2 regions of the [Clostridium] hylemonae DSM 15053 genome follow, and region 2 is predicted to be linked to the other one. Evidence: a T-box and tRNA genes for the amino acid it is inferred to sense, from the RefSeq annotation. Region 2 holds a T-box; the other holds one or more tRNA genes.

Region 1 (6,485 bases), 900 kb from region 2:
CCTCTATGACAGGGTCTGTGATGCAGAAGCATACTGCAGTCAGGCTTCTGAGGCTCAGGCTCATGAGCAGCCGGCGCGCGTCGACGGGGCGCACCATGATCAGCGGCCTGCCTGTCTCTACTTCCGGAACATACGGGCGGCAGTCCGTGATCACTCCGTCCCGCCGGTACAGCATAAGCTTCCCGCCGTCTGCACCGTACTCCTTTTTAAGCCGCTCATAATAGGCGGCGCTTCGGACGGCAAAGACATCGTAACGGCTCTCCAGATACCGGTTTGCAGCCTCTGCGAGCTCCTGGCATTCTCCATATGAGAGTTCGCGGATGTCCGTATCCGCACATGCTTCATCCGGGCGCTGCCCGTCTGCACACGCACAGAAGCTTCTCTTCTGCTCATACACCGTGCGGAAATCATAGGGCAGATAGATCGCCTCCGCCGCCGGCATCAGAAAGGTGAACGTCTCGCCTGCCTCATACATTGCCTTGAGCGCGCTGTTCAGAAGCAGCCCCATATAGCCCCGCCTGCGGTAAGCCGCCCTCGTGGCCACCGCCACAATATAATGCGCCGTCTGCCTCCTGCCGTTTACACTCATCTCATAAGGATTGAGGTGCAGCATCGCCTGGATGTCCCCGTCTTCTTCTATCACATATATCTTGTTGTCTTTTATCTTCTCTGTGTAATAATAATCTACAAAGCTGCCGCTGTCATCTGGAAACACTTCTTCATAGAGCGGCCTTGTCAAAACGTGTTCTTCCCTGGATAGTTTTCTGATCTTCATCTATTTACTCCTTTTTAAGGCTAACTGTCTCGTTCAATATAAGGAATATGTCTATGTTATAAAAATAGACTGCGCACTGCGCAATCTATCTCTGTCAACTCCTTACATTCTGCTGCGCGGACAGCCGGAACATCCGCCGCACCCGCCTTCCGCCGGGCCTACCGCGTAGCTTGCATTCGCGATCGTCTCGATGCCTGCAACGGCCTGTGCCGATATTCCTTCTCCGGCCCCGGTAAATCCAAGCCCTTCTTCCGTGGTCGCCTTTATATTCACCTGGCTTACGTCCAGATGCAGCGCGGCTGCGACATTTTCCCGCATCTTTTCTATATGGGGCGCCATCTTCGGCCGCTGCGCGATTATCGTCGCGTCGATGTTGCCGATGACATAAAGCTCTTCCTCGACCAGCCCGCCGACACGTTCCAGAAGCTTCATGCTGGATGCCCCTTCATATTCCGGGTCCGTATCCGGGAAATGCCTTCCGATATCTCCAAGCGCAGCTGCTCCAAGCAGCGCGTCCATGATGGCATGGAGGAGCACGTCCGCGTCAGAATGTCCGAGCAGACCTTTCTCATGAGGGATCTTCACTCCACCGACGATCAGCTCTCTTCCTTCCACAAGCTTATGAACATCATAGCCCATTCCTACCCGCATATTATTACTCCTTCTCTTCGTCAGTCTCTTCTATATTGTTGCCATCTTCCGGAGTTTCTACCACTTCTGCCGTGTTTTCTTCAATTTCCTCCGACGCCGTCTCCTCCTGCGCCTCTTCTATCACATCGTCATCCACCGGCTCCTGCGGCCCTTCTTTCAGATAGGTCCTCACTCCCGTCAGAAGCCAGCCAATACCTATCACCGCAAATGCAGCCCCCGCCAGCGTGTACCACGTATAGTTCTTCGGCATCTCCGTCAGGGCATCCTTGATGAGTCCGATTCCAAGATACGCGAGATATCCTCCTGTGATAAGCCGGAATACAAAACGTCCTTTTGTCATAATTTTTATCTTCTGCCTCCTGTTTTCTGTACATTTCGTCTCTCTTAAACCGATTAAAAAAACTATATCATAAACTATAATCGAATGCAATAACGGCAGAAAAAGCGCATCGGAAAAAAATTACAAATTTCCTCAAAAAAAGTGTTGACATTTTCCCGATTTCAATAGTATAATAGCAAAGCGGGTTGCGAGAGAACAACCTCAAAAAATGGGATCATAGCTCAGCTGGGAGAGCATCTGCCTTACAAGCAGAGGGTCATAGGTTCGAGCCCTATTGGTCCCATTTACAAAAAAAGATTTATCTTTTTTTGTGTCAATTTGATATCTGGCGGGATAGCTCAGTTGGCTAGAGCATACGGTTCATACCCGTAGTGTCGCTGGTTCAAATCCAGTTCCCGCTACTTTAAAGACTCATCTGCTGTGATGAGTTTTTTTGTTTGGAAATTCAAAAGGATCGACGATGGGGTCAGGCCCCTATGGAATATAACTCCATAGGGGCCTGACCCCTTTGCGCGGATCTATGTTCTGTCAGAGAACTTTTTTCTATACGATTCCCTGGGCCGTCATTGCTTCTACTACTTTTTCAAAACCTGCGATGTTGGCGCCTACTACGTAATTGCCTTCAGCATCGTAGCGTTTTGCGGCGTCGGCCATATTGTGGCAGATATTTATCATGATTCCCTGCAGCTTTGAATCTACCTCATCAAAGGACCAGCTTAAGCGCTCGCTGTTCTGGGACATCTCGAGGGCAGATGTGGCAACTCCGCCGGCATTGGCAGCTTTGCCGGGCGCAAACAGCACGCCGTGGCTCTGAAGGTATTCCGTCGCCTCCAGCGTCGTCGGCATGTTGGCTCCTTCCGCAACTGCGATACATCCGTTTTCTGTGAGCTGTTTCGCGTCTTCGATGAGAAGTTCGTTCTGTGTCGCGCACGGCAGTGCGATGTCAGCCTTTACGGACCACACGCCGCGTCCTTCATGATACTCGGAGTTTGGACGGTAGTTCTTATATTCCGTCAGTCTTGCACGGTTCACTTCCTTGATCTCTTTGAGCGCGGACACATCGATGCCGTCCGGGTCATATACCCATCCGTTGGAATCGCTGACTGTCACGACTTTTGCGCCTAGCTGCTGTGCCTTCTGGGTCGCGTAGATCGCCACATTTCCGGAACCGGATACAGCGATCGTTTTGCCTGCGATGTCATGCCCGTTGATCTTCAGCATTTCTTTCGTGAGGTATAACAGGCCATATCCTGTCGCTTCTGTCCTTGCGAGGGAACCGCCGTAGCTCAGCCCCTTCCCTGTAAGTACGCCTTCATATACGCCGCGGATCCTCTTGTACTGTCCGAACATATAACCGATCTCTCTGGCTCCTGTTCCTATGTCTCCGGCCGGAACATCCGTATCCGCGCCGATATATTTACACAACTCTGTCATAAAGCTCTGGCAGAATGCCATGACCTCTCTGTCTGATTTCCCCTTCGGGTCGAAATCAGAACCGCCCTTTCCTCCGCCGATCGGCAGACCTGTCAGCGAATTCTTGAATATCTGTTCAAACCCGAGAAATTTGATGATTCCGAGATTTACAGACGGATGAAGCCGAAGTCCTCCCTTGTAAGGTCCGATCGCACTGTTGAACTGCACGCGGTATCCGGTGTTCACCTGCACCTGGCCTTTGTCGTCCACCCACGGCACACGGAACTTAAACTGGCGCTCCGGTTCAACAAGCCGCTCAAGCAGCGCGTCTCTTCTGTACTTTTCCTCATTTGCTTCCACCACTACTCTGAGCGATTCGAGCACTTCCTTTACAGCCTGGTGGAACTCCGGTTCCGCCGGGTTCTTGGCAACTACTTTCTCCAGCACTTCATCAACGTAAGACATATTAACTCCTCCTTGGTTTTCATATTCATTCAGGCGGGCAGATCGTGTTTTCTGTTATAGCAAAAGAGGAATAGACCGACTCGGCTATTCCTCCTGACCTCTCTGTCCATTTACCATCTTAAAGTATTCCGATGGAAATGACAAGAATTTTTTTTGGTTTTTTCCACTTTTTTGCAACTTTTCCATTTCATTCTTGCAAACATATTGTTTTTTATGCAGTATTCATGGTTTTCGCATCTCAAATTGCATGTTTCTAAAATATTTTCTTCAAATCACTCCCCTTTTTCTTTCTCATTTCCCCGGCTTCGCAGCTTTTTCCCGGCGACAGCCGTTATCACAGCAAGGGCACAGACTGCTGCCAGTATATAGACTGCCGCCGGAGACTCATCTCCTGTCGCCAGACTTCCCGCCCGATCTGTCTCAGCCGGACTGCCATGTCCAGACGCGCCGTACGCACCGTCCGCGCCTGCCCCGCCACCGTTCGTTCCGGGACGCAGCGCCGGACTTCCTCCCGGCTCTTCCGGGTCAACGCCGCCCGGCAGGCCGCTGCCGCCATTGATATCTCCGCCTGTTCCTGGCTGCACATCTTCATATATAAGTGTGTATACAGAAAACCGGTCTGTCTCTATCGTCACGGTATCTGCCTCTGTATCCAGGTCCTGAAGCACATCCGCAGTCAGCGCTCCGGCGGCGGATCCGTGAACGCGCACGACGGAGAATGTCCGCCGTTTTGCATCCGCCCTGTATGCCTCCGGCACACCGATCACGATGCGCATCGGCACGCCGGGCTCGGCGATCTTCGTCTCCGCACCGTTCTTTATCTTGAAGAAATTAATATCAAGGCTTGCCGCCACGGCCTGATTTTCCTTCATAGCTCCTTCTGTCGCGGCTTTCACGCTGCTGTCCATATGATCCACTTCATGGACGCGCAGTTCAAATCCGATCACGCTGCCGTCCGTGATCTCCTTTTTTTCTTCCTCCGTCAGAAGTGCATCCGCAAGCCGCCTGGAATCTTCTACATTTACCTTTATCCCTGCGGCGCCCTGCCCCATATTCACTTCCACATTCTGGTCCGGACCTGTTTGTTTCCTGATCTTCCAGAGTGAAGCCGTGTCTGTTACCTCGTACGAAAGCTCACCGTTCTTCAGGACGAACCAGTCTGCGGCCGAGTCCGTGTCTGCGCACGATACGAGAACTTCTCCCGGTTTTACTCCCTGATTGATAAGCTGGGCCGGCACCCCGTCTTTCTTGCCGAGATACGCCCTGATCGCAAGCGGACGGTTGAGCGCAATGTCGTCAAAGCACGTAAGTGTATCCGTCACCGTACTGTCTGCCAGCACGAGAGAAGAAGTACACGCGGACGCTGAAGGATTCCCTTTCGTGTCCACATGTCCGCCCCAAACATTCTCAGCTGTCACAGCCTGTAATACAGTCTTAATTTTCTCCGGCGCACTGCTGCTTTTATCCTGGCCGTCGCTCTCCCCGGCGGCGTAAACGGACGGATAACACTGCTGCCCCGCGTCTCCCAGCTCCTTGCAAAAATATCCGGAGATATCGGAAAGTTCGATACGGACCGCTCCGGAGCGGGCCGTCCCCCCTGAGGAAGCCTCACCGCTGCCATAGATATTTCCGGCGACTTCACCTTTGCTTACAGCCAGACTCACAGCCCCCTTTATATCCGCCGAGGAACCGCTTCCGGATGCTTCCCCGCCTCCGTAGAACGCATGGCATACCCAGTAGTCTTCAAACTGCTCCTCCACCGGTGTGACGCACGCCGTCACGTCGATATCCACGGACCCGGCCCGGGCGCTGCCTCCGCCGGACGCCGTCCCTCCGCCGTACAGATAACCGTACAGATTAAAACAGTTCTGCACCTGTATGGATATGTTGCCCGCCACATCCGCGCACGCTTCTTTGTCAGCGGTTCCCCCTCCGCGCAGGATCATCATCTCGTTGCCGTCCACAGTAATCTCCACAGCTCCTGCTTTTGCCTGTGCCCCTGTACCGGACGCGGCTCCGGCCCCGTATACTTCCCTTATATCCACCTTGCTAAGCGCGATCGTGACTTTGCCTTTCACATCTGCCCGCGCAGTGCCCGACGCTCCGGCGGCAGCTGACGCGCTTCCTCCGCCTCTGACCGAGTAGGTGCAGCCGTACACAGACAATGTTGTACTCCCCACATCTGCGCATGCGTCAAATGCGCCCGCCGCATACGCCTTCCCTCCCCCATATATATAATGATGGTAGTTCGCCGGTTCATCCAAAGCGGATATGGCAGCACTTCCGGACACATTCGCAGAGGCATTCCCCTTCTTTCCTTCTGCGTAACCGCCGCCATACACAGAACCTGCGTCTGCGCTGCCGGTGATCCGTATGGAGACACTGCCGTCAACATCCGCACTGCCCGTACCGTCGGAAAAGCCTCCCCCATAGACGGTGCTCACGTACACGCCGTCTATCGTGATGCTGACATCCCCCTTCACAGGTTCATTTTTTCCGCCGCCGTATACGGTGTTCAGGGAGCTGACAGGCGCATCTATAAGCTTGTTCTCTCCTGTCCCGTCATATACATAAGTGCCTCCGCTGACACTGTCCTTTTTAAGCGTCACTGCCGCCCCGTATGTGTAGAGCGTGCCGCCTTCCAGAAGGACCGGCTGTCCGGCGCTCTTTTCGTCCGTCTCCTTCAGAGACGCCGGCGAAGTGTTCACGGGATCGCCCTGCCCCTGCGGAGCACGCTCAGTCCCGCCGTCCGCCGCCTCTTTCTGAGGTTCCGTCTCCTCCTTTTCCGGTTCCGGTGTCCCGCCTGTATCCGCGGTGTCTTCAGGACCGGCCGATTCGTCT
Region 2 (6,485 bases):
CACACATGGTGTACCTTTCCTTCAAACTGCCCGCCGCGCTTCCACATGGACACGACCCATATGACGACCGACACGATACCGATGGCAAGAACAATAAGTTCAAATCCGTTAAAGTAATTGTTGATAAGACTCAGACCGTCCTTTGCCACCTTCAAATCCTGCGCGTTGAACGGCGTGACTCTCTTGAGCAGCATATATCCGTTCGCTACACCGAGGATCAGCCAGAATACGCTGATCAAGATCCTGACAAATACTCTTCTCCTGAACAGATATACAATGGAAAATGTAATGAATATCATAAATGCATTGTACAAAAATACCATCGGCGTGCCTGTCATATAATCCAATGCTTCAAACAGCGAATGCCTTGATATGGCCTCGATCACAATGTTGAGCACACAGGCAAGAAGCGCGTGGAACAGGAGAGAAAACCGGTTCATAAACTTATACACCGGCTTCATCTTCCTCGCAAAAGCACTGTTGCGCCGCTGTTCTATGATCATGGCGCGCCGTTCCTTTCTCGCCTTCCAGTATGCCTTCACATCTTCCTTGTTCATATTTTTTAATTTATGAAATGTACCTTTAATGTCAGGTCTCTTAATCTGAATCTTCATAATATCCCTTATGACTGTCTGGACTTAAGCCCTTCCAGTCTTTCTTTTACCTGTTCCAGCATCTGCTGATATTTTACAAGTTTGTCTTTTCCTCCTGAACCTTTGCCTCCGGCCTTGCTCATAAACTTCTCATTATTCAGCATTCCTGTGGCACGCGCAATTTCTTTCGTAAGACGTGCCTCTTCCTTTGTAAGACGCTCTATTTCCTGTTCAAAATCTACCAGCTCGCTGAGCGGCACATAGGCGGTCGCGTCCGGCACTACGACAGAGACTGCGTCTTCCGCGATACCGTCTTTGTTATGCTGAATGATAAAGTCGCTTGCGCAGGACATTCTTATAATAGAATCCTTGAGCATGTCAAGGCCGTGGCACAGCTTCTCATCCTCGCTCACAACGTAGATCTTTGTTTTCCTTGCCGCAGGCACATTCATCTCCGCACGGATGTTCCGCACGCCGGAAATGACCGCTTTCAGATGTTCTGCTACATCCTCTGCCTCCGGATAGTTCCTGTCCTCCCGGTACTTCGGCCATGCAGACATCATAAGTGACTCTTCCTCCGGCACAAGCTTGCCATAGATCTCTTCTGATACGAAAGGCATAAACGGATGAAGAAGCTTAAGCGCGTCTTTCAGCACCGTTTTCAATACCCACAGCGCAGCATTGGCTGATTCCGGCTCTTCCTCTGCGCGGTAGATTCTCTGCTTCGCGATCTCAATATACCAGTCGCAGAATTCATCCCAGATGAAATCATATACCTTCTGAAGCGCAATACCGAGTTCAAATTTATCCATATTTTCCGTCATTTCACGGATCAGACGGTTACATTTGGATAAGATCCATCTGTCGCCTGGCAGAAGTTCAGACGCCTCAGGCTCTGTTATCTCTTTCCCTTCAATATTCATCAAAATAAAGCGGGACGCGTTCCATACCTTGTTTGCAAAATTACGGCTTGCTTCCACTCTCTCGTTATAAAACGCATATCATTGCCCGGCGCGTTCCCGGTCACAAGCGTCATACGCAGAGCGTCCGCTCCATACTGTTCAATGATCTCCAGCGGGTCAATGCCATTTCCAAGTGATTTACTCATCTTACGTCCGAGAGAATCTCTCACGAGACCGTGGATAAATACAGTGTGGAACGGTGATTTTCCGGTATGCGCGTATCCGGAAAATACCATACGTATCACCCAGAAGAAGATAATATCATATCCTGTGACGAGCACATCGGTAGGATAGAAGTAATCCAGATCTTCATTCTGCTTTGGCCAGCCGAGTGTAGAAAACGGCCACAGCGCAGAGCTGAACCATGTATCAAGCGTATCTTCATCCTGTGTAAAATGTGTGCATCCGCAGTGCGGGCATGTCTCCGGCATCTGTCTGGCCACTACAAATTCGCCGCATTCATCACAGTAATAAGCAGGAATCCTGTGTCCCCACCAAATCTGACGGGAAATACACCAGTCTCGTATGTTTTCCAGCCAGTGCAGATATATTTTGTCAAAACGCTCCGGCACGAACTTCAATTCACCTGTCTTTACCGCTTCTATGGCCGGCTTCGCAAGCTCTTCCATCTTAACGAACCACTGCTGCTTGATGAGCGGCTCCACTGTTGTATGGCACCGGTCATGTGTTCCTACATTATGTGAGTGAGGAACGACCTTCACCAGATACCCCTGCTCTTCAAGATCTCTGACGATGCGCTTTCTCGCCTCATACCGCTCCAGACCCGCATATGCTCCGCCATTTTCATTGATGGTCGCGTCGTCATTCATCACATTGATCTCCGGCAGATCGTGGCTTTCCGACCTCAAAGTCATTCGGGTCGTGAGCCGGCGTGATCTTCAGAGCGCCGGTACCAAATTCTTTGTCCACATAATAGTCGGCGACGATCGGTATCTCTCTGTTCACAAGCGGAAGAAGCGCCGTCTTCCCTACAATGTCTTTGTACCGCTCGTCGTCCGGATGTACCGCGATCGCAGTATCGCCGAGCATCGTCTCCGGCCGGGTAGTCGCTATCTCAAGAAAGTCCTCTGTTCCCACGATCGGATACTTCAATGCCAGAAGGAACCGTCCTGTTCCTCATGTTCAACCTCCGCATCCGAAAGAGACGTCTTGCAGACCGGACACCAGTTGATGATTCTGGAACCTTTGTAAATATATCCTTCCTCATACAGCTTGATGAACACTTCTTCTACCGCCTCGGGCAGCCGTCATCCATTGTAAACCGTTCTCTGTCCCAGTCGCATGACACGCCAAGCTTCTTAAGCTGTCCTTCTATTGTCCCCGCATATTCTTCTTTCCACTGCCATGTTCTCTCCAGGAACTTTTCGCGTCCAAGTTCTTTTTATCTATCCCTTCTTCTTTCAGCTGGTTTGTAACTTTAACTTCCGTCGAAATGGCCGCATGGTCTGTCCGGGGATCCACAGTGCATTGTATCCCTGCATCCTCTTATACCGGATCAATATATCCTGCAGTGTATTATCAAGTGCATGTCCCATATGAAGCCTGCCTGTGATATTCGGCGGCGGCATCACGGTCGTAAACGGCTTTCTGCTTCTGTCTACTTCAGCATGAAAATACTTGCTCTCACACCATTTTCATATAATTTCGGCTCAATCTCTTTCGGATTGTAAGTTGTTTCAGATTCTGACTCATAGTTTCCTCCTCATACTCCTTCGTAAATATTTCACACTTATTTCACAAATCGGGGTATAAAAATCACCCCTTACCAGCATGTAAAGGGCGAAATAAAATCCGCGGTACCACCTTCATTATATAGAAGAAACAACTTCCATATATCTCATCATATTCTTTAACGGGAACGACTCCGGGGTGGCCTACTCATCTTTCAGCCATCCGGCTCCAAAGCTACCTTCCGCCACTCCTTCTTGAAACCACCTTCCAGCCTGTGAATGGTTCTCTCTTGCAAGGGCAGTGCCGTACTCTTCTTCTTCAACGCCTTTATCTTCATAAACTAATGAATATCATAGCCATCCGGGCCCGGTTTGTCAAGGTGTTTAAGGAATTTTCAGAATATCTTAAGGAGTTAAAATTAATGGTTTTCATCGCTCTGATCTTGTGTTATAATCTTGCCATGGGGTATTAGCGCAGTTGGGAGCGCGCCACACTGGCAGTGTGGAGGCCACGGGTTCAAGTCCCGTATACTCCATGTCGCGAAAGATAGTTAAAATCCGCAATCCCTTTAATATCAAGGGATTGCGGATTTACGCTCCAGGCTTCGTTGCATATATTCTTACGATAATCTGAACAGTCTGCTCCATGTCTTCTCTCCGACACTACCATCTGCCGCGAGTCCGTGCGCTTTCTGGAATGCTCTGATTGCCGCCTATATCTTTGGTCCGCTAATCCCGTCAACAGCTCCATAATATTACCTATGGGAATTAAGCAGCTCTTGTACAAATACTGTTATATTGTCCCTGCTCATCTGACCAGGCTGCGGGCGTCCGACCAGCGAGTTCTTGCCGGCGATTCCATCTCCAATCTGATAACTGATGCCCGAACGTGAAGTCGCAAATACGCCACAGTGAGTCTGTTTCCAAGCCCTCCACATTTTTTAGAATTTTGCCAGATAACATCCTGAAAAGATAGCGTCAAACCCGACCCTGTCACAAAATCTTGAGATGCCATATTGGCCCAAGTTCTTCCACCAAAAGTATCCGCAAACTTTATTGAACTATTTTCGATGTAGGGGATATATGGTCTCTGTTTTATATTTGTTAGAGTAGATACTCCAAGTCCAAGCACTGCTGTATTTTGGCTTTCATAGGGAGGCCTTGCAAGGACATAATACTACTTGATTGTGAACTGTGCAGCAACTTACAAGTGCAATATACATACACTAATCTGCCCACCTTTATATAGTGCGATGATGTAACCTCCGTCACCCCAAGTTATGCAGTTTACTTATAGGTGTCCATGTCCCCACTTCAAAATCTAATTTATCTTTTAAAATCTTTCCCTGCCGCGCATCCAGCGCATAGCCCTCTTCCGTCGTCTCAAGGTTGTTCGCGATATTTACCGGACCGGACGGTCCCTGATCTCCTTTATCTCCCTTTGGTCCCTGGATTCCCTGCGGACCCTGTGGGCCAGCTGCGCCGGTATCTCCCTTGTCACCTTTTGGTCCTTGTACGCCGGATGCTCCCGGGTCGCCTTTTGGTCCTGTCGCGCCGGTTGGTCCCTGCGGTCCGGCAGCACCGGTATCACCTTTGGTCCAGTTGCCCCTGCGGACCTGTCGCACCTGTCGGCCCTTGAGGCCCTGTCAGTCCCTGTGGGCCGGTCAGTCCCTGAGGACCTGTGGCCGGTCGCGCCCTGAGGGCCCATCGGACCAGCCTCTCCTCTGTCACCCTTATCGCCTTTCGGACCCGTTGCCGATACACCTGAGTCGGTGTCACCAATGTACCAATTGCCGCTGGCACCGATATGCGGTGTGATACCGTCGTCACCTCTTGCTTTGACCCCTGTATCATAATTGTTAATAAACCAGTTGCCATTTTCACCAATATAAATTTCCGGTATAAAGCTTGTGTTTTCTTCCATTCTTTTGTTCCTCCCTTTGATTTGATAACTGTATCTTATCAATATCTTGTGGGACAAATAGGGACATGCCGATAGTTTTTCAGTTCGTTCATCACGGACACAAGACCGGAAGAATATTTACCGCCTGCAGAGCTGCTTCTGCATTGATACATTCCTTATCCGCTGCCTCCTTTTTCCATACAGACTTTAGAGCATTCCCAGTGACTTTAAGATATATAACCAGCCGGTCAGCGTAAACGCACTCAAAAATGTTGTCAGCATAATAACGCTGGATGACAATACGCCCTCATGCCCCATATTCTTTGCCATAACAAAACAGCTGACCGTCGTGGCAGAACCGAGCATGACCAGTATTGCAACCAGTTTCTCTTCCCGGAAGCCCATCTGTATGGCGACAGGCAGAAACAGACTGCAAAATCCTATCAGCTTCAATGCAGCTGCGGTAAGCGAAGGCTTCACTTTGGCGAAAGCCTTCTTTATATCAAAGGAAGCTCCCATAGCAATAAGTCCCATCGGCGTTGCCATTCCCGCAACATTTGAAACCGTTTTTCCATAACATGAGGCATTGGGATCTTGAGCACAGACCACATAAGACCTGCGGCTATACCGATGATGATCGGATTTGTTATGATCCCCGCAGTGTCTGCCTCCACACCGTGCCATTTAACTTTCCCCGCTCGGGACTGAACGTAGAAAGCATTGCGACTGCCATGACGTTGTATAATGGTACACTGCCGATGATCATAAGAGGGCCATCCCTGCCGTCCCATATATATTTTGAATAAAAGCTATTCAAGAAGTGCCGCGCTGCTCCGGTAAGAAGACTGTATAAATTCTCCTGTATAGATCTGTCTCTCCACAAAAGAAACCGCAGTAGAGATGGCGATACTGACAACCGTTGCCAGAAGACAGAATAATACAAACCGCACATCCCATACCTGCCGGAAATCCACTGTGGCAAGGTCATTAAAACAAGTACCGGCAGGGGAACAAGAAACACAAACCGGTTCATCTTCGCCGCGAAATCATCATCGATCCATCCTATATATTTGAGAAACAGTCCCAGAAGCATTAGCAAAAATACCGGAACGGTAGCATTTAGACTAAAACCAAGTTATCCATAATATCTCCCTGCTGGGGTTGGTTGGGGACGGGGATTTTAAAATCCCCGTCCCCAACCCGTTTTACCCTGTCCTTTTACTGAAATAATTTTTTGTAAATATAATAATCTTCATTTTTATACACATTTATAACGATACGTTCCACTTCGGATGTGGATAAGTATTTATCGATCACTTGTACTGCAATTTCTGCT

What was found. The T-box of region 2 lies ahead of LAJLEIBI_RS19545 (valine--tRNA ligase). A T-box ahead of a tRNA ligase gene usually reads a tRNA of that ligase, here a tRNA-Val.
Region 1: it encodes a tRNA-Val, which carries the amino acid that the T-box ahead of LAJLEIBI_RS19545 (valine--tRNA ligase) is inferred to sense. The anticodon was not compared.

What each region holds. Positions count from the first base shown of each region.
Region 1 covers NZ_CP036524.1:2,172,484-2,178,968, forward strand. Annotated here, with positions in the region: gene LAJLEIBI_RS10100 (GNAT family N-acetyltransferase) at 1-775, opposite strand, end outside; gene ispF (2-C-methyl-D-erythritol 2,4-cyclodiphosphate synthase) at 878-1,426, opposite strand; gene LAJLEIBI_RS10110 (hypothetical protein) at 1,431-1,766, opposite strand; tRNA gene LAJLEIBI_RS10115 (tRNA-Val) at 1,977-2,049, shown strand; tRNA gene LAJLEIBI_RS10120 (tRNA-Met) at 2,094-2,167, shown strand; gene gdhA (NADP-specific glutamate dehydrogenase) at 2,310-3,644, opposite strand; gene LAJLEIBI_RS10130 (ICP22 family protein) at 3,917-6,485, opposite strand, start outside.
Region 2 covers NZ_CP036524.1:3,073,792-3,080,276, forward strand. Annotated here, with positions in the region: gene LAJLEIBI_RS14340 (hypothetical protein) at 1-614, opposite strand, end outside; partial or broken gene LAJLEIBI_RS19545 (valine--tRNA ligase) at 623-3,230, opposite strand; T-box leader at 3,349-3,578, opposite strand; tRNA gene LAJLEIBI_RS14350 (tRNA-Ala) at 3,710-3,782, shown strand; gene LAJLEIBI_RS19820 (peptidoglycan-binding domain-containing protein) at 3,867-3,953, opposite strand; gene LAJLEIBI_RS19825 (hypothetical protein) at 4,515-4,871, opposite strand; gene LAJLEIBI_RS19920 (AEC family transporter) at 5,357-5,695, opposite strand; gene LAJLEIBI_RS19925 (hypothetical protein) at 5,959-6,099, opposite strand; partial or broken gene LAJLEIBI_RS19560 (protein-ADP-ribose hydrolase) at 6,368-6,485, opposite strand, start outside.